Kordia antarctica: one gene and its partner. The protein of the gene in region 2 interacts with the protein of the main gene of each other region in a pairwise test. Links are inferred from orthologs where the notes say so. Each region holds a gene or a part of one and is shown on either strand. Other genes may lie near its edges.

Region 1 (3,166 bases), 1.4 Mb from region 2 along the record:
TGAAGGTGTGCAACAATCTGTAAATTATCATTTTGCGTTCTCTCAAAATCTATCGGAAGAACTTGAAAGCGAATTTGGAAGTGAATGTCACTATTTTGTTGAATTTAATGGAAGAAGTGATGAAGAAATATCAGAGCCATTCAGAAGAACTGCAACAGACGATACTATTGTATTAATTCCAAATCCGAGTCGTGGGCAATTTACAGTTCAAATTCAAGAAGCTCAAGTACAACGCGGAATAATTCAAGTATTAGATGTAAATACGGGGCAAATAATATATGAAAAAGTATTCAGTCATCAAGATAAAATTCCTGTAGATTTAGGAAACTTACGTCCAAATGTATACATCTTAAAACTAATCACAGACAAAAAAGTAACAACGAAACGTATTATCGTTAACTAATCCAATACTATATTATTTTTAATTTTAAAATAAACCAAAAGCGGTAATTTATCTTGTATAAATTGCCGCTTTTTTTTGAACTAAAAAAATAATGTGTCAATTTGAAAATGTGTTAATTTGATAATTCCTTAAAATACAACGACTAAAATGCTAACAGCGAAGCAAATTTTAGTTTAAAAGTTGAAAGGTTTATAAGTTTATTCTATTGAGTAAATAATTCACATACCAAAAAAACATGCTGACTTGCAGATTATTTCTTAAAATCAAAAAACAGTGTCGACAAACAACCTTGAATCATTGAATTCTTAAATTGAGCGAAGCGATACTAAAAGCATTGCACAACCCTAAAATAATTGTACTTTTGTATTCTTGAAATCAAAATAGTTCAAAAAAACACAAAATTATGAATTCATACGATGTAGCCGTAATTGGCTCTGGTCCTGGCGGATATGTTGCCGCAATAAGATGTGCGCAATTAGGAATGAAAACAGCAATTATTGAAAAATATAGCACTTTAGGTGGAACTTGCTTAAATGTAGGTTGTATTCCATCAAAAGCATTGCTAGATTCTTCGCATCATTACGAAGAAGCTATCAAGCACTTTGACGATCACGGAATTGAAATTTCAGGAGAAGTAAAAGTAAATCTTGAAAAAATGATTGCTCGTAAAACGGCTGTTGTCGATCAAACGACTGGTGGAATTGATTTCTTGATGAAGAAAAATAAAATTGATGTCTACGAAGGTTTGGGTAGTTTTAAAGATGCAACTCACGTAAACATCGCCAAAAATGATGGAACTTCGGAAGAAATAGAAGCAAAAAATATCATCATTGCTACTGGAAGTAAACCCGCAAACTTACCATTTATCAAACTAGATAAAGAAAGAGTGATCACGTCAACAGAAGCCTTAAAACTAAAAGAAATACCAAAACACATGCTTGTCATTGGCGGCGGCGTTATTGGTTTGGAATTAGGACAAGTATACAAACGTTTAGGTTCAGAAGTTACTGTAATTGAGTTCATGGACAGAATCATCTCAGGAATGGACGCAGGACTTTCTAAAGAGTTGACAAAAGTATTCAAAAAGCAAAAATTTAAAATTAACACATCTCACAAAGTAACTTCTGTGGAACGTGTTGGTGATGAGGTTGTTGTAAAAGCTGAAAACAAAAAAGGCGAAGAAGTAGAATTTAAAGGCGATTACTGCCTAGTTTCTGTCGGTCGTCGTCCATATACGGACGGATTGAACGCAGAAGCGGCTGGCGTAAAAATTGACGATAAAGGTAGAGTAGAAGTAAACGCGTACTTGCAAACTTCGGCTTCAAACATTTACGCAATTGGCGATGTTGTAAAAGGAGCAATGTTAGCACACAAAGCATCTGAAGAAGGTACAATGGTAGCGGAAATCATCGCAGGACAAAAACCACATATTGATTACAATCTAATTCCTGGAGTTGTCTATACATGGCCAGAAGTTTCGGCTGTTGGAAAAACAGAGGAAGAATTAACAGAAGCTGGAATTGCGTACAAAACGGGACAATTTCCAATGCGAGCTTTGGGTAGAAGTAGAGCAAGTATGGATTTAGACGGTTTCGTTAAAATATTAGCAGACGAAAAAACAGATGAAATCTTAGGAATCCACATGATTGGTGCCAGAGCAGCCGATCTAATCGCAGAAGCAGTTGTAGCAATGGAATACAGAGCATCTGCGGAAGATATAGCACGTATGTCACACGCACATCCAACATTTGCAGAAGCAATCAAAGAAGCAGCGTTGGCAGCTACGGAAGACAGAGCATTACATATATAAATTAAAAGATTAAAAGATTAAAAGATTGAAAGATTGAAAGATTGAAAGATTGAAAGATTGAAAAAAAATTAAAAAAATAAAAAGATGAAGAAAAGTTTAATGATAGCGAGCATGTTTATAGGAATTATAGCATTCTCATCATGTTCTAGTGATGACGGAACGCCTCCAGTGCCAACGTCAACTTTAACTGTAAATCTAAATGGTGTAGCGCCATTACCAAGTAATTTCGTGTACGAAGGTTGGATTGTAGTCAACAATACGCCAATTTCAACAGGAAGATTCAACACAGGATCGGTGAATTCAACACAAACATTTACTTTAGTTACTGCGGATTTAGATGTGGCAACGGAATTTATTTTGTCAATTGAACTCGCAACAGGAGACGATCCAGCGCCTTCAAATACAAAAATTTTAAAAGGTGGTTTTGTGGCAAATGCAGCTACATTATCAATCAATAGCGTGGTTGGAAATTTTGCAAATACGACGACTCCATTTTCAGGATCTTTCGTTACAGATACTCCAACGGATAATGTTGGCGGAGTTGATAATGGAAACAATGATAGAGGTGTTTGGTTTATACAAAACATGACAACGGCAGGATTAATAAATCTTCCGCAGCTTTCTGCAGGTTGGAAATATGAAGGTTGGGCAGTATTTAATACCGGTTCTGCACCAGCAACCACAGGAAAATTTACAAGTGCAAATGCAGCAGACAGTTCGTCTCCGTATAGTGGAAATGAACCTGCACCATTATTTCCAGGAGAAGATTTCTTATTCAATCTTCCAGCGGGAATTGACGGAATCGTAACAGGATTACCAGTTGTAATTTCGGTTGAGCCAGATTTAGTAGGCGATCCAAATGAGCCTTTCTTCTTAAAACCAATTACAGGAACAGAAGGAATAAGTAATAATGGTTTGTCTGTTACAAACAATATCAACGCAACTATCAACGG
Region 2 (3,266 bases):
GAAACTTCTACATCTATAATTCATTATTATCAGAATATGGAGTTGTAGGATTTGATTATGGATATGCAATGGCAAGTCCGAACACACTAACCATTTGGGAAGCACAATTTGGAGATTTCAGCAATGGAGCGCAAATTATGATTGATCAATATATTTCTGCCGCAGAAGACAAGTGGAAAACACCAAACGGATTGGTACTATTATTGCCACATGGTTATGAAGGACAAGGAGCAGAACATTCATCGGGTCGTATGGAACGGTATTTACAAATGTGTGCAAAAGACAATATGTTTATTGCCGATTGTACAACGCCAGCAAATTTTTATCACTTGTTGCGTCGTCAGATGAAAGCAGATTTCAGAAAGCCATTAATCGTATTCACACCAAAAAGTTTATTACGTCATCCAAAAGCGGTTTCAGCTGTAGCTGAATTTGCAAACGGAACTTTTCAGAAGTTAATTGATGATGTTGATGTAAAAGCAGACAACGTAAAAACGTTGGTATTCTGTACAGGTAAATTTTATTATGATTTATTAGAAGAACGCGAAAATCAAGGAAGAGAAGCTGATGTTGCTTTAGTTCGATTGGAGCAATTATTTCCGTTGCCGAAAACAAAAATTAAAGAAATAATTGCAAAATATACCAACGCAGACGAGATTGTTTGGGCACAAGAAGAGCCTAGAAATATGGGAGCGTACAGTCATTTACTAATGCACATGGATGAAGTGAGAAACTTTAGAGTAGCTTCTAGAAGATTTTACGGAGCACCAGCAGCAGGAAGTTCGGTGCGATCAAAACGTCGTCATGCAGAAGTAATCACATATGTTTTTGATAAAACTAAAGACAACATGCGTTAAGGATTGATGCGGCATCCTTTTATCGTCAGTTCGAGTGAATTTGTGTGTTGAGCTTAAGCGAAATAACAAATTTGTATCGAGAACAAGATAAAAGATATAGCGGAAAGCCTGACCACAAGAAACCATTGCGCGAAGCAGAAATGGATTTTTGTGGAAACGCCCAAACAAAAATAAAATACAAACTAAAATATAGAACACGATGATTTTAGAAATGAAAGTTCCTTCGCCAGGAGAATCCATCACTGAAGTAGAAATTGCAGAGTGGTTAGTACAAGACGGCGATTATGTAACAAAAGACCAGGCAATTGCTGAGGTTGATTCTGATAAAGCAACGTTAGAGTTGCCAGCAGAAGCTAGTGGAACAATCACCTTAAAAGCAGAAGAAGGCGATGCAGTAGCTGTTGGACAAGTAGTTTGTTTGATTGATACAAGTGCAGAAGCTCCAAGTGGCGACGCACCAAAAGCAGCAAAGAAGGCCGACACACCAAAAGCCGATGCTCCAAAAGCAGAAGCGCCTAAAAAGGAAGCAGCGCCAAAAGCTACCGAACCTGCAAAAACATATGCTTCGGGAAGTGCTTCTCCAGCAGCTAAGAAAGTATTAGCTGAAAAAGGAATGGACGCAAACGCAGTAACAGGAACAGGAAAAGATGGTCGTGTTACAAAAGACGACGCAGTAAATGCGCAACCAAGTATGGGAACTCCTTCTGGTGGAACACGTGGAAGCGAGCGTAAAAAATTATCAATGTTGCGCAGAAAAGTCGCGGAACGTTTAGTATCTGCAAAGAATGAAACGGCAATGTTAACTACATTTAATGAAGTTGATATGTCGCCAATTTTTGCCTTACGTACAGAATACAAAGAAGCGTTTAAAGCAAAGCATGGCGTAGGATTAGGATTTATGTCTTTCTTCACGTTGGCAATTGTAAGAGCGTTAAAATTATATCCAGCGGTCAACTCAATGATTGATGGAAAGGAAATGATTAGTTATGATTTCTGTGACATTAGTATTGCGGTTTCTGGACCAAAAGGATTGATGGTTCCTGTAATTAGAAATGCAGAAAACTTATCATTTAGAGGTGTTGAAGCGGAAGTAAAAAGATTAGCAATTAGAGCAAGAGACGGACAAATTACCGTTGATGAAATGACAGGCGGAACATTCACAGTTTCAAACGGTGGAGTTTTCGGAAGTATGTTATCAACGCCAATAATCAATCCGCCGCAATCGGCAATCTTAGGAATGCACAATATTGTTGAGCGTCCAGTTGCTCTAAACGGTGAAGTAGTGATTAGACCAATTATGTATGTTGCGGTATCATATGATCACAGAATTATTGATGGAAAAGAATCGGTAGGATTCTTAGTAGCAGTTAAAGAAGCATTGGAAAATCCGACAGAATTATTGATGGATAATAATGTAAAGAAATCATTAGAATTGTAGAAAATTCAATTCAAATTATATAAGTAATAAATAACCATTGCAACTGAAAAGTAGTAATGGTTATTTTTTTTTGTAAATTTATAGGTGTTTACTTTTTAATGCTTTATTGTTTAAAACCAACCATTATGAGAACGATTCTTACCATAATTTCTCTTTTTTTCGCAACGTCTGCTTTTTCGCAATACACAATTACGATAGATGCTTTTGTTTTAGATGAACATACAAAACAGCCAATTCCGTATGTGAATATTCAATGTGTTGGAAAAGACATCAAGACAATTACAAATGCTTCTGGTAAATTTACACTTACGTTTGATGAAGATTTTGTAAGCGACACCGATACTTTTCAATTTATAACAATTGGGTATGATTCACTTTCGGTAGAAATGTCAAAACTTAGTAAATATTTGATGGTTTCCAATAAAATATATCTGACAGCGACTAAAAAAGAAACGCTCGGAAATACAATTAATGGAACTGTTTTTAGTGGAAAAAACATGACAATTCAAAATGCTGCTGTTCGTATAAAAAATACATTTATAGAAGTTCAAACTACCGTTGATGGACACTTTGAAATACCAACCAAAATAGGCGATACACTTGTAGTTGATTACATAGGAATGCACGAAAAAGAAATAATTGTTTCTAGTTTGAATTCTGTCAACATAAAATTAAAACCCAACGCAGAACTCTTGAAAGCAGTTTTGATTAAAGGAAATAAAACGAAAAAGAAAAAACGATATGTTGATACTGGATTTGGAAAAGTAGATTTCAATGCGTTTTCATTAGGTTCCATGTTAACTTCAGATGATATAGGTTCGCATCGTGTATATCTTACAGATGTTTTAAGAGGAAGAATTGCGGGTTTAAATGTAGCTATGGGCGAAGGAAATGTTCGTTCTCGATTTAATTCTTGGGCTCGAACAAGCTTTAAATCAGCGACAAGTAAAATAAGAACACAACCTGGACAA

Evidence for each region.
Region 1: the proteins of odhB (region 2) and lpdA interact in binary tests that used the Escherichia coli proteins (3 or more experiments, as listed by UniProt). The link is inferred for Kordia antarctica from one-to-one orthologs.

The regions. Positions count from the first base shown.
Region 1 is NZ_CP019288.1:5,460,193-5,463,358, forward strand. The notes cover bases 182-3,009. They hold lpdA (dihydrolipoyl dehydrogenase), read left to right. Parts: upstream 182-806; coding sequence 807-2,213; downstream 2,214-3,009. Other genes in these bases: IMCC3317_RS22965 (T9SS type A sorting domain-containing protein), read left to right, coding at 182-403; IMCC3317_RS22975 (anti-sigma factor), read left to right, coding at 2,298-3,009. Outside these bases: more of IMCC3317_RS22965, read left to right, coding at 1-181; more of IMCC3317_RS22975, read left to right, coding at 3,010-3,166. UniProt on the Escherichia coli protein: Lipoamide dehydrogenase is a component of the glycine cleavage system as well as of the alpha-ketoacid dehydrogenase complexes.
Region 2 is NZ_CP019288.1:4,032,338-4,035,603, forward strand. What follows is about bases 248-3,175. They hold odhB (2-oxoglutarate dehydrogenase complex dihydrolipoyllysine-residue succinyltransferase), read left to right. Parts: upstream 248-1,056; coding sequence 1,057-2,295; downstream 2,296-3,175. Other genes in these bases: IMCC3317_RS16815 (2-oxoglutarate dehydrogenase E1 component), read left to right, coding at 248-857; IMCC3317_RS16825 (carboxypeptidase-like regulatory domain-containing protein), read left to right, coding at 2,421-3,175. Outside these bases: more of IMCC3317_RS16815, read left to right, coding at 1-247; more of IMCC3317_RS16825, read left to right, coding at 3,176-3,266. UniProt on the Escherichia coli protein: E2 component of the 2-oxoglutarate dehydrogenase (OGDH) complex which catalyzes the second step in the conversion of 2-oxoglutarate to succinyl-CoA and CO(2).